Regions from separate parts of the Leuconostoc sp. LN180020 genome, predicted to be linked through region 3. Evidence: predicted binding sites of a transcription regulator. Region 3 holds the regulator's gene; each other region holds the start of a gene.
What was found. The regulator LexA, encoded in region 3, represses DNA repair genes until DNA is damaged. The targets are predictions, from matches to a motif close to CNAACANNTGTTNG.
Positions count from the first base shown of each region.

Region 1: a site for LexA is predicted at 1,808-1,821, ahead of dinB (DNA polymerase IV). Genes of this name have one in related genera too.
Region 2: a site for LexA is predicted at 2,295-2,308, ahead of parE (DNA topoisomerase IV subunit B). Genes of this name have one in related genera too.

Region 1 is NZ_CP039736.1:1,078,565-1,082,857, reverse strand. It holds gene FAZ25_RS05605 (bifunctional oligoribonuclease/PAP phosphatase NrnA) at 1-633, opposite strand, end outside; gene dinB (DNA polymerase IV) at 699-1,784, opposite strand; gene rplS (50S ribosomal protein L19) at 2,125-2,484, opposite strand; gene FAZ25_RS05590 (phospho-sugar mutase) at 2,606-4,293, opposite strand, start outside.
Region 2 is NZ_CP039736.1:1,226,755-1,231,047, reverse strand. It holds gene parC (DNA topoisomerase IV subunit A) at 1-67, opposite strand, end outside; gene parE (DNA topoisomerase IV subunit B) at 191-2,254, opposite strand; gene plsY (glycerol-3-phosphate 1-O-acyltransferase PlsY) at 2,458-3,069, shown strand; gene dtd (D-aminoacyl-tRNA deacylase) at 3,099-3,548, opposite strand; gene FAZ25_RS06275 (bifunctional (p)ppGpp synthetase/guanosine-3',5'-bis(diphosphate) 3'-pyrophosphohydrolase) at 3,565-4,293, opposite strand, start outside.
Region 3 is NZ_CP039736.1:1,327,981-1,332,273, reverse strand. It holds gene FAZ25_RS06870 (tRNA1(Val) (adenine(37)-N6)-methyltransferase) at 1-546, opposite strand, end outside; gene FAZ25_RS06865 (1-acyl-sn-glycerol-3-phosphate acyltransferase) at 605-1,240, shown strand; gene FAZ25_RS06860 (YneF family protein) at 1,251-1,484, opposite strand; gene lexA (transcriptional repressor LexA) at 1,691-2,326, shown strand; gene pyrE (orotate phosphoribosyltransferase) at 2,376-3,005, opposite strand; gene pyrF (orotidine-5'-phosphate decarboxylase) at 3,010-3,708, opposite strand; gene FAZ25_RS06840 (dihydroorotate dehydrogenase) at 3,749-4,293, opposite strand, start outside.

The DNA of each region.
Region 1 (4,293 bases), 250 kb from region 3:
CAGTACATAGCCTGATAACTTGGCAGCATTCTCTGTCATAGTTGTCATATTGTAAAGAACAGCCTCATAATCAAAATCATAATTAAAAAGCTCTGATACAACACGGAATGTTTCTTTATCCATGCTATACATAAAGCGGCCAGTGTCACCTACAATACCTGTATAAAGTAGTCGTGCGGCTTTGGCATTCATAACCAAGCCTTGATCTTTCAACACTTCGTAAAATTCGTAAATCATGGTACTCGTTGCCGAATGACCTTCTTTTACCCATTGCCAATCGCCATAAGGTTCGTCATTTGGATGGTGGTCAATTTTAATTGTTTCTAAACCATTAGGCCACCGTTGATCATCAATTCGAGGTGCATTTGCTGTATCAACCATGATTACTAACGCATTGTTATATGCCTTATCAGGTATGTCATCCATAAATATTTCATCCTGTGACATCCATGACAAGCCTGCTACGGCCTTACCAACTGCATAAATTTTCTTTTTCGGAAAACTAGCTTGTAAAATAGCCTTTAATCCTAATTGTGAGCCATACGCATCAGGATCTGGTCGTTGATGCCGATGAATAATAACCGTATCATATCGTTTAATTTGTGTTAAAATTTCTTCTTCAATTCGTGCCATTAATTCGTCTTTCTGAATCGTAATCATTTATCTGCTTCATTACGCCTTCAATAAGTATACCATGTTTAAAACAATGTCATTTCTTCAAATGTACTCGATTGTAAGTTACTAATAGACAAGCCCAGCAACCTTACTGAAAAAGGTGTTTGAATAACTTCCTCAAACACACTCTGAGCCGTTTGTGTTATGAGTGTTTCAGATAATGGCCATGGTGTTTCTCTAGTGATCGCACGCGTAATTGTATTAAATGCATCATCTCTTATTTTGATATTTAATGTACGTCCGGTTAATTGTTTTACTTTTAAAGCGGCTATCATCTCATTGGCTAGTTGCTTAAAGGCTTTATGGACATCAATTTCATTGTGGATAAAATACCTAAAAGTAGCTTCTTTTCCCACTGACTGTTGCTGACGTTGCCACTGCACTTCCCCAAAATGCACGCCTCGTGTTTGCCAGTATAAGTTCTCACCCATCTTACCAAACAATCCTCTCAGTGTTTCTTTAGGTAATTGACGTAATTGTAATCCATTTTCAACTTTTAACGCTGAAAATTTTGCTTTTGTCTTCGCACCTACCCCACGAAAGTCGCCTATCGGTAGTTCAGCTAAAAAGGACAACATGTTATCGTGTGTAATAACCGTGACACCATTTGGTTTGTTAAACTCGGATCCTAGCTTAGCAAGTAACTTATTGTGTGAAATACCTATTGAACTGGTCAAACCCGTTTCTTTTAAAATTTGATGTCTAATTTGTGCGGCTATACTCGCCCCAGACAAGTGTGAATCTGTCATATCTAAATAAGCCTCATCAAGTGCAACGGGTTCAATTTTTTCGGTAAACGTGTGAAAAATGTGATGAATCGTTTTTGATACTTGCCTATATTTTTTGAAATTTGGCGATAGAAAGACGCCCTCTGGCGCTAACTGCCGTGCTTCAACTGCACTCATGGCAGAGTGCACACCTAGCGCTCGTGCAACATAATTAGCCGTCGCGACCACACCACGTCCACCTGTTTCTGCAGGATCACGCGAAATTATTAGTGGCCGATTGCGCAGCTCAGGATTATCCCGCATTTCTACTTGCGCATAAAAAGCATCAATGTCAACGTGTAATATTTTCCTTAAATCAGTTGTTATTAAGAATTCTGCCATATCAACATTATAACATCAACAAGCGAACATAAGTTCGTTTTCAGCAGTCAGCACAAAAAAATCCCTCTGACCGAAGAGGGCAATGGTCAGAGGGAAGATAGCTCGCGCTATCATTAAAATCAATCAGTAATTGGGGGGCTGATTGAAACATTACTAGGGGAGTAATGAAACTCAAATATTATTCGAGTATGTAACTATTATATACCCTCAGAGATTGGTATCCATATCAATAGCTTTGCTATTGTGTTACGCAAATATTACACAGACAACCGCTATACTTGAGCTGTAGTGGCATAAAAATTGTAGTAAAAAAGCACCTGCAATGGGTGCCTTTTTAGGATTATACGTCGCGACGACGTTCCTTGATACGAGCGGCTTTACCTTGCAAAGCACGCAAGTAGTACAACTTAGCACGGCGAACCGCACCAAAGCGTACAACTTCAATCTTTTCAACACGAGGTGAATGTAATGGGAAAGTACGTTCCACACCTACACCTGATGAAATCTTACGAACAGTATATGTTGCTTGAATACCTGAACCCTTACGCTTGATGACAACGCCTTCAAACAATTGGATACGTTCACGTGAACCTTCGACAATCTTGGCATAAACCTTAACTGTATCACCGGCACGGAACTCAGGAATATCAGAACGCAATTGTGCTGATGTCACATTCTCTAAAATAGTATTTTGACGCATTGGTCATTCTCCTAGTCGACAATCTTACACTTGCCCTTAGGCTTGACGCACAGCGGATTATCGTTAATATTGCCATTACGGCTTTTTTAATTATATCAAATAAATTATTACTTGTCCAGAATTACTTTGCAAAGCGCATCAAATCTTCCGAAATAACATCAATTTTAGCTTGTGATGTCGCTTGACTATCGGATTCAACACCAATGTAGAATTTCAATTTTGGTTCAGTACCTGAAGGACGCACAGCCACCCAAGAACCATCTGCTAACCAATATTTCAAGACATTAGCTTTTGGCTGTGGTAATGTTTTTTGTTGACCGTCTGCTGATGTTTCAGTTGCCGTTGAAAAATCTTGTACACGATTGACTGCCACACCACCAATTGTCTTCGGCTGTTCATTACGGAACTTACTGATAATGGCTGACATTTCATCATTGCCATGTATCCCTGGAAAGTCTAGGCTAATTGTCTTTTCTTCAAAGTAACCAAACTTTTCAAATAACTCTTGTAGGCCGTCGGCGAACGTCTTGCCTTGTGACTTATAATATGCTGCTACTTCAGCAAATAACACAAGAGCTTGAATAGCATCTTTGTCATGGGCAAATGGCTTAACCAGGTAACCAAAACTCTCTTCAAAGCCAAATAAGAATTGATGTGATTTAGTTGCTTCATACTCATCAATCGTTGCAGCAATGTACTTGAACCCTGTCAAGACGTCTGCTGTTGTTACCCCAAAACTAGCCGCTATCTTTGAAGCAAAACGTGAAGAAACAATTGAAGTCACAATAGCACCATTTTCTGGTAATGTATTTGTTTCTTTCTTTGCCGTCAAAAGATAATTCACAAGCACAGCCGCAATTTGGTTCCCTGTTAAGACTTGGAATGTGTCATCAGCTAATTTGACAGCTGCTCCCATACGATCTGCATCGGGATCAGTCGCCACAACCGCATCAGCCCCTTCACGCTTAGCATAATCAATAGCCATAACTAAGGCTGCTGCATCTTCTGGGTTTGGCTTCTTAACTGTTGGGAAATCTCCGTCAATCACCGCTTGCTCTTTTACAATGGTATAGTTTGTAAAACCAGCTTGTTGTAGTGCTTTTTCACCAATATACTGTCCTGTGCCATGTAGCGGTGAATAAACAAATTTCAACGAAGCCCCTTCCTTAGCAACCAACTCTGGGTTAACCGTTACTGTGGCAACGTTAGCTAAATACTTATCATCAATTTCTGAATCAATAACTTGCACATGCGCATTTGATTTATCTAAAGCGATCGTAAAGACATCTTGTATATTTTCAAGTTCTGAAACAACCGCCTCAACAGCTTCTGGCACCATTTGTCCACCATCCGCTCCGTATACTTTATAGCCATTATATTCTTTAGGATTGTGCGATGCTGTAATCATAATGCCCGCAAATGTGCCAAGTTCGCGTACAGCAAAAGACAACTCCGGTGTTGGTCGTAAACTGCTAAACAAATAGGCTTTAATACCATGTGCAGATAAAACCTGCGCTGCATCTGAAGCAAATTCTGGTGAAAAGTGTCGCGAATCAAAACTGATAACAACACCACTAGTTTTTGCAGCATTGCCCTGGGCGTCAATATAACGCGCTAATGCCTCAGTGACTTGACGAACTGTGTAAATATTCATACGATTTGTGCCGGCACCCAAAACACCACGCATGCCAGCTGTACCAAAACTCAAATTCTGGTAAAACGCATCTTCTTGCTCTTCAGGTGTATAGTGCGCCAAATCCTTGGCCAAATATTCTGGCAAAACTGATGCTTCCCATTTTGCTAATTGTT
Region 2 (4,293 bases), 100 kb from region 3:
TTGAATAACGCCCGAAGCGTTCGCCCATCACTGCTTCCAGTGAGAGCTCTGTTATACGATCTGCCATATATCAAGTTGCCCACCGGTCATTGACAGTGGACAATATTCCTCTCAAATAGTTTAAATAAATATGTAAATACCGCGCACAATTGTACACGGTAATGGTTGTTTGGTCAACCGCGTGAGCAAACTAATTATTTTTATCACGCCAAGTCGTAATAATTGGTTCAGCTGTTTCAGAGGTAGTAGTATACCCCTTCTCATTCTGTCGTATTTTTTCAAATACAGCTGTCGAACTTTCCTTATCACCATCAACGTTGTCTAGGATAGAACCTGCTTCGTCCATTGTAAAATGAACGTTGGCTTCAATCCAATCACGTCGTGGTTCAACTTTATCACCCATCAACGTTGTCACACGTTTCTCAGCCAACACAGCATCATCAATTTTAACCCTAATCAATGTTCTTGTCTCTGGATTCATGGTTGTTTCCCATAGTAATGGGGCGTTCATTTCACCTAGTCCTTTAAACCGTGTTAATTCATAACGGGCATCATTTTGACTCGTAATGCTCTCAAGTTCATCATTTGTCCAAGCAAATTGATCTTCGAATTTTTTTGATGCATATTTAACACGGTAAAGCGGTGGTAATGCAATATAAACACGCCCAGCTTCAATCAATGGTCGCATATATTTGTAGAAAAAGGTTAATAGCAGTGTTTGAATATGCGCACCATCATCATCCGCATCAGTCATAATAATAATTTTATTAAAAGCCGTATCTTCAACTTTAAAATCAGGTCCAACACCACCACCAATTGCATAAATCAGAGTCGATATTTCTTCGTTTTTTAAGATATCGGCTAACTTAGCCTTCTCTGTGTTTAATACTTTCCCCCGTAAAGGTAAGATAGCTTGAAACTTACGATCTCGTCCCTGTTTTGCCGAGCCGCCGGCTGAATCACCCTCTACAAGAAATAACTCATTGCGAGCGGCATTTTTCGATTGTGCAGGGGCTAATTTACCAGATAATAGACGATCTTTTTGGCCCTTTGTTTTACCCGTTCGGCTCTCATCACGAGCTTTACGCGCTGCTTCGCGTGCCTCACGCGCACGAACAGCTTTACGAATGATATTTTGACCAAAATCGCCATTTTCCATTAAGAAACGACCTAAAGTTTCGTTAACAACAGCATCAACAATGCCACGGGCCTCTGGCGTACCTAGCTTATCCTTTGTTTGACCTTCAAATTGTAAGAATTGTTCTGGCACACGCAAAGAAATAACGGCAGACAAGCCTTCACGGACATCGCTACCTTCTAAATTTTTATCTTTTTCTTTTAAGAGGTTAACCTTACGCGCATATTCATTGAAAGCTTTGGTCCAGGCAGTTCTAAAACCAACTTCGTGTGTGCCACCATCTTGTGTCCGCACATTATTAACAAAAGATAGCAATGTTTCAGAGTAACCATCATTATATTGCGCTGCAACATCAACAACTAAACCTTCTTGTTGCCCTTCAAAGGTCATAACCGGTCCAATTGTTTCTTTGTCTTCATTTAGAAAATTAACAAAGGACTCAAGTCCCTTCTCATAATGATAAGTTTCTACACGAGCAGGTGACACGCGTTCGTCAGTTAAAATAAACTTAACCCCTGACATGAGGAAAGCGGATTCTCTTAAACGTTCAGATAATGTATCATACTTATATACTGTGGCACTAAATATTGATGGATCAGGCTTAAATGTCACGGTGGTGCCTGATTTAGCTTTCGTTGCACCTAAATCACGCAGTGTCCCTACAGGCTGCCCACCATCAATAAAGTCTTCTTGCCATTGATGCCCATCACGAATAATTGTTACTTGCAAACTTTCAGACAAGGCGTTTACTACTGAAGAACCGACACCATGCAAACCACCAGATGTCGCGTAACCACCCTGACCAAACTTACCACCAGCATGTAACACCGTCAAAATAACTTCTGGTGTTGGCTTACCGGATTCATGCATGCCAACCGGCATACCGCGACCAAAATCCTGCACAGTAATTGCATTATTGTCGTGAATCGTCACTCGAATTTCGTTACCGTAACCGCCTAAGGCCTCATCTACTGCGTTATCAACAATTTCATAAACCAAATGGTGCAAACCACGACCATCAGTTGACCCAATATACATACCAGGTCGTTTACGAACAGCTTCTAATCCTTCTAATATTTTTATCGAATCTGAATCATAGTGATTTTTTTCTGCCATGAATACTCTTTAACTTTCTTAATTTAAAACATAACACAATTGAACAATTGTTCGATTTCATGCGTCAATCTATATTATCATAGATTAAAAAAAGGATTCTGACAAGTAGAAATATTTTATTTTAATTAAGTTACCCCCTTTACTATTATGATTTATGTTAGAATTAACTTTGTGTTTAGGCACAATTATGAGGAGTTCTAATTATGATTTCAATCGTATTAATGTTCGTTTTGTCATACTTCCTAGGCGCCATGGTACCAGGATTTTGGATTGGCAAACTATTTTATCACAAGGACATCCGTGATGAAGGTTCCGGCAACATCGGCACCACTAACTCATTTCGCGTTTTGGGCCCTGTTGCAGGTATAATGACCTTGGTTTTGGATTTACTAAAGGGTACGGCTGCAGGTTTATTACCGTTAGCGTTTAACAGCACAATTAATCCCATGTTAGTTGGTTTAGTAGCCGTCATCGGTCATACATTTTCTATATGGATTAAATTTAAAGGTGGGAAAGCCGTAGCCACCTCTGCTGGTGTTTTGTTAGCATATAATCCGCAATTTTTTTGTTTAATTGCCACTGTTTTCATCGTTATGTTATTACTCACTTCAATGGTTTCCGTCAGTTCAATGGTCGGCTTCAGTATAGCTGTTATCGTATCTTTTTATTATCATGATATGGTACTCACTGTTGTGGCAGTTGCTTTAACAATTTTTGTCTTTTATCGCCACCGCGCTAATATTTCTCGCATTATTCATGGAACAGAAAGCACTGTACCTTTTGGCCTTTACCATTATCTGCACAAAAAAAAATAAAAAACCGATAGCTATTGTCTATCGGTTTTTTATTTTTGATGCGTATCAAACAAAATTGTAACAGGACCATCATTTACCAAAGAGACTGCCATGTCTGCACCAAATTGTCCTGTCTCAACATCTAATCCAGAATACAATTTTAGTTGGTCATTAAAATTAGCGTATAATTTTTCTGCAAAGACAGGATCGCCAGCACCTGTGAAGCTTGGTCTATTACCTTTTTTAGTATTAGCAAGTAAAGTGAATTGCGAAATCGATAAAAATGTGCCCTCAATATCTTGAATACTTAAGTTCATACGGCCCGATTCATCTTCAAAGACACGTAACTGACTAATTTTACGGACAAGATACATTATATCTTCTGCTGTATCTGTATTCTCAATACCTACCAATAAAACGTATCCTTGCTTAATCGCACCAACAATCTGGTTATCAATCGTTACTTGTGCAGACTTCACACGTTGCAACACTACTTTCATTCAAATAACTCCTTTATCAATGAAACGTCCGCTCAACATCATAAACAGCGGGTAGGTTATTTAACGCATCCATAATCGCTGTTAACTGCTCTGTATTTTTAACACCGATGGACAGTGACACTTGCGCCATACCATTCTTAGTCGCATGACCATTAACTGAATTAACATAGCGTGTCCGGCTATTAATGGATCGTAAGACATCGTTCAACAAACCATTTCGGTTTTCACCATGAACCGTCAAATCAGCGTCATAATTAGGCTTAAGGCCTGATTCATCTTCCCATTGCACATCAACTAAGCGTTGGCCTTGTATTTCTGCTGCACGAATATTAGGACAACCCAGACGATGCACTGAAATACCGCGTCCCTTAGTGATATAGCCTTTGACAGGGTCACCTGGGACTGGTGTACAGCAGCGACCTAAACGAACCAATAAATTATCAACGCCAGCAATCACAATATCATCAGCTGAAGCTTTTTGTCGCTGTGTTAATGCTGTCTCAACACGCTTAATCTCGTGCCCTTCTTCAAGTAATTCACGCTGTAATTCTGCCGTTTGGGCTGCTTGCTGTGCCTCACGAATCTCTTCAGTCAACTTATTAGCTACACCTGGTGCCGCTACATCTCCGTAGCCAATCGCTGCTAACATATCGTCATACGCATGGTAATGTAATGTTTCTGCTGTCTGCGTGAGTTTATCAGTGGTCATGACCTGATTAGGTTCGAAACCGGTTTCTCTTAAGTT
Region 3 (4,293 bases):
ATCTGCTAATCTATCTGGTCTATGAACCATGTAAAATTTACCGTTATTTTTCAGTAATTTATTCACGACTTGAGCTAGGCCTGGCAAATCAATTGTCAGCTCATGCCGCGCCAACTGGTAATGCTTATCGTGATTTGTTTTAGTTGTCTCATTTAATGGAAAATAAGGCGGATTAGATAACACAGTCTCCACCGAGCCTGGCTGAATATCTTCAAATATAGCTTTCATATCAGATTCAATGACTGAAACCCGTTGCGTCAACTCATTCATCGCAATACTACGTTTCGCCATGTCTGCTAGTTCTGGCTGTATTTCGACTAGAGCCAACTTGCCAGTAACTTTAGGGGCGTAAAATAAGCCAACAGCCCCTGTCCCAGCACCAAGGTCAACCGTCAAGCCCGTCCCTTTGCCTTTCACATCAGCAAAATGGGCTAACAATACTGCATCCAAAGAATAAGAAAACATATCTGGATTTTGAATAATATTTATTTTTTGTGATGGCAAACCATCAATTCGTTCGCCTTCTTTAAGAATTGGTTGAATCATTGTTTTTTTCTCGCTTTATCGTGTAAAATGGGTAGATAGTTTATGAGGTGAATAAATAATGAAATTTTATGATTTTCTGCGTATTATTGCAGTTGGTATCGTGTGGGCGGTAACCGGTCGCATTAAATATATGAATAAAGATCGCATCCCGACCGATGATAACTATATATTAGTCGGCCCACATCGTACTTGGTGGGATCCGGTATGGTATGCGATTGCTGCCTATCCGAAGTCTTTCATTTTCATGGCTAAAATCGAGTTATTCAAATTCAAACCACTGGCTTGGTTAATTAAATCCGCAGGCGCTTTTCCGGTTGATCGCAATAATGTTGGTCCAAGTGTCATTAAAACACCTGTTAGAGAACTGAAATCAGGTAACCGCTCGTTAATTATGTTCCCGTCAGGATCACGGCATAGTGACGATTTAAAATCTGGCACGTTAGTTATTGCTAAAATGTCAGGCAAAGCCATTGTGCCAGCCGTTTACCAAGGACCTGTAACATTTGGTCAACTATTTAAGCGTAATAACACGACAATCAATTTTGGAGAACCCATTGTCATTGACCGCAAAGATAAGTTAAACAAAGAAAACATTACCAAATATACCGTTAAGATTCAAGCCGCTTTCGATCAATTGGATGCTGAAGTTAATCCTAACTGGCGTTATATCGACCCTAAACGTGAAAAAAAATAAGCCAAATGGCTTATTTTTTTTGTGACTGTTCACTTTGTTGTTTCATTTGTGCCATCATTTGGTTGAGCTTTTTCTGTGATGGCTTTTGACCCATTGACATCATCATCGACTTCATCATTTCCTCTGAAATTGGTGGATTCTTTGCCAAATAACTCTTCATTGAGTTACGCGCAACAAAGAAACCAATGACAAGTCCAATAACTAGCCCTAAAACAAAGATTAAGATTCCAAATCCTAAATTCATGGTTCAACAACCCCTTAATAAAATGTCTATGAGTTATTATAGCATAAAGTTGCGATTGATAAAGTCGTTCTTTACAAAGATAGCGCACAATTTCTGACAATATTGTGCCGAATTTTTCGAAAAAACGAACAAACGTTTGATTAATTATTTTATTTTAGTTATAATGAAATTACATTAAACTACGTTTAGTAAGGATTAAACCCATCATGGCAATTCAGGAAAGCAAACAAATTCAAGTTTTAAGATTTATTCACGAAGCTCAGCTAAATAATGGTTATCCCCCAACCGTGCGTGAAGTTGGTGAAGCTGTGGGGCTTTCTTCATCCTCAACCATTCACGGTCACATTGAAAGATTGGTCAAAAAGGGGTATCTGTTAAAGGATGCTTCAAAGCCGCGCGCTCGAGCAATTGAAGTGACTGATTCTGGATTAGAGGCACTTGGTGTATCAACAACACCGGGTCGAATTCCAGTTCTTGGTCAGGTAACTGCTGGCGCACCGATATTAGCAGTAGAAGAAGAAGCTACTGAATTTTTCCCAATTCCTGATAATTTGATGCAATTTGATGGCGATATGTTTATGTTGAATGTTCGTGGTAATTCAATGATTAACATTGGTATCCTAGATGGTGACAAGGTCATTGTCAGAAAACAAGATAATGCTGATAACGGTGATGTTGTTGTTGCCATGAATGACGATGACGAAGCCACAGTCAAGCGTTTTTTCCGCGAAGCAGATCATTTCCGTTTACAACCAGAAAACGATGCGATGGCGCCAATCATCCTTAAACAAGTTGCTATATTAGGTAAAGTTATTGGCTTATACCGAGATGCTATTTACTAATAACAAATAAAAAAGCTGACATGGCTTTAAAGCCATGTCAACTTTTTTATTATGCCCAAGTTTCAGGACTTTTTTGCCAATCAGTTAAAGTTGCTAACTGTGATTGATTTAAGTCACCACGAGCAATGGCTGCATGAACTAATTGCGAATAGGTTGTTAATGACTGAAAAGTTAAGTTTTCCGCCGAAAAATTAGCGATGCCGGCTGGCAATTCATAAGAGAAAATCGACACAACGCCAAGAACGTTGGCGCCTTCTTGGCGAACAGCTTTAACTGCACTCAAAACTGACCCACCCGTCGAAATCAAATCATCAATCAAGACAACATTTTTACCCTTTACTTCAGCTCCTTCTGTCTGTCTACCAGCACCATGATCTTTTGGCTTGGAACGGACATAAATCATCGGTTTATTTAACCCTTCAGCAACCCAAGCCGCATGAGGAATACCGGCCGTTGCAACACCACCAATAATGTCAGCATCAGGATAGTATGATTGAATTAATTCAGCTAAACCTTTGAAAATATTTTGGCGTACCGCTGGAAAACCAATCGTCATACGGTTGTCCGTATATATTGGGCTTTTAATGCCAGAGGCCCAAGTAAATGGTGATTCTGGTGAAAATTTTACGGCCTCAATGGCTAATAAATCATTGGCTACTTGTTCTGCATAGTTTGTCATATTCTTAGTCCTTACACCATTCTTGTAAAACACGTTGGTAGGCTTCTAGTGGTGATACCGCTTGCGTAATTGATCGACCCACAACTAAGCCAGTCGCGCCATGATGACGCGCTTTTTGTGGTGTTGTAACACGTCTTTGATCACCATTATCATCGCCTAGCAGACGAATACCTGGTGTAATTCGTACAAATGACTGACTCGTTACTGCCTGAATAGCTTTGGCCTCTTCAGGTGAACTAATCGTACCGTCAACACCCACCTGAAAAGCCATAGCAGCTAAATGGGTCACTGTATCAACTAAACTTGCCTGTGTCAACTGTGTTGCTTGCATTTCCGACTCCGAAAAAGAAGTCAATTGGGTCACGGCCAGCAACTTCATGCTATCAGGCTTATTAGCTACTGCCGCCGCCATCATACGTGCACCACCTGAAGCATGAATCGTTAAATATTGAATATCTAATTTTGAAATACTTGCAACCGCTCGACCGACCGTATGTGGTATATCATAAAGCTTTAGGTCCAAAAAGATTGTGTACCCTTGCTGACGTAACTCATTAACAAATGTTGGCCCTTCTGCATAGAAAAGTTCCATACCGACTTTTAAAGCTGGCTTATCAGTCAAACTGTCAAATTGTTTCAAAAATTTTCTGACAGCAAAGGCATCTGGAAAGTCTAACGCAATAAATACTGGTTCTTGCTGCATATTTATTCCTTTCGCTACGGCGAGTTATATGATAAAATGACTACTTTTTGAAAGTTTTGGTGACTTCTTCAACATTAGAAAAACCATACTTATCTAAAGCACTTGGCAACTCACGAACAATGTCTGCCATTACTTGCTGATTACCTGCTAAAGCTGTACCAATTTGCACAGCACTAGCACCAGCCATCATTAACTCTAGCGCATCATCGACGGTACTCACACCACCAACTCCAATTACTGGAATACTAACTGTTTGAGCTGTCTCGTAAACAAAACGGACTGCAATCGGATGGACTGATGTTCCCGACATGCCACCAGTACCGCGTGCCAGTCGTGCTTGTCTGGTATTTAAATCTAAGCTCATACCGACAACCGTATTGATTAATACGATACCGTCAGCACCAGCCGCTTCAACTGCTTTAACAATAGGCTTAATATCAGTTACATTTGGTGACATCTTAGCATAAATGGGTAAAGTTGTTGCAGCGCGCATAGCATGAATAACTTCCGCAGCTGATTCCGCCGTCACACCAAAAGCCATACCACCACGGTCAACGTTTGGACAAGATAAATTTGCCTCAATAG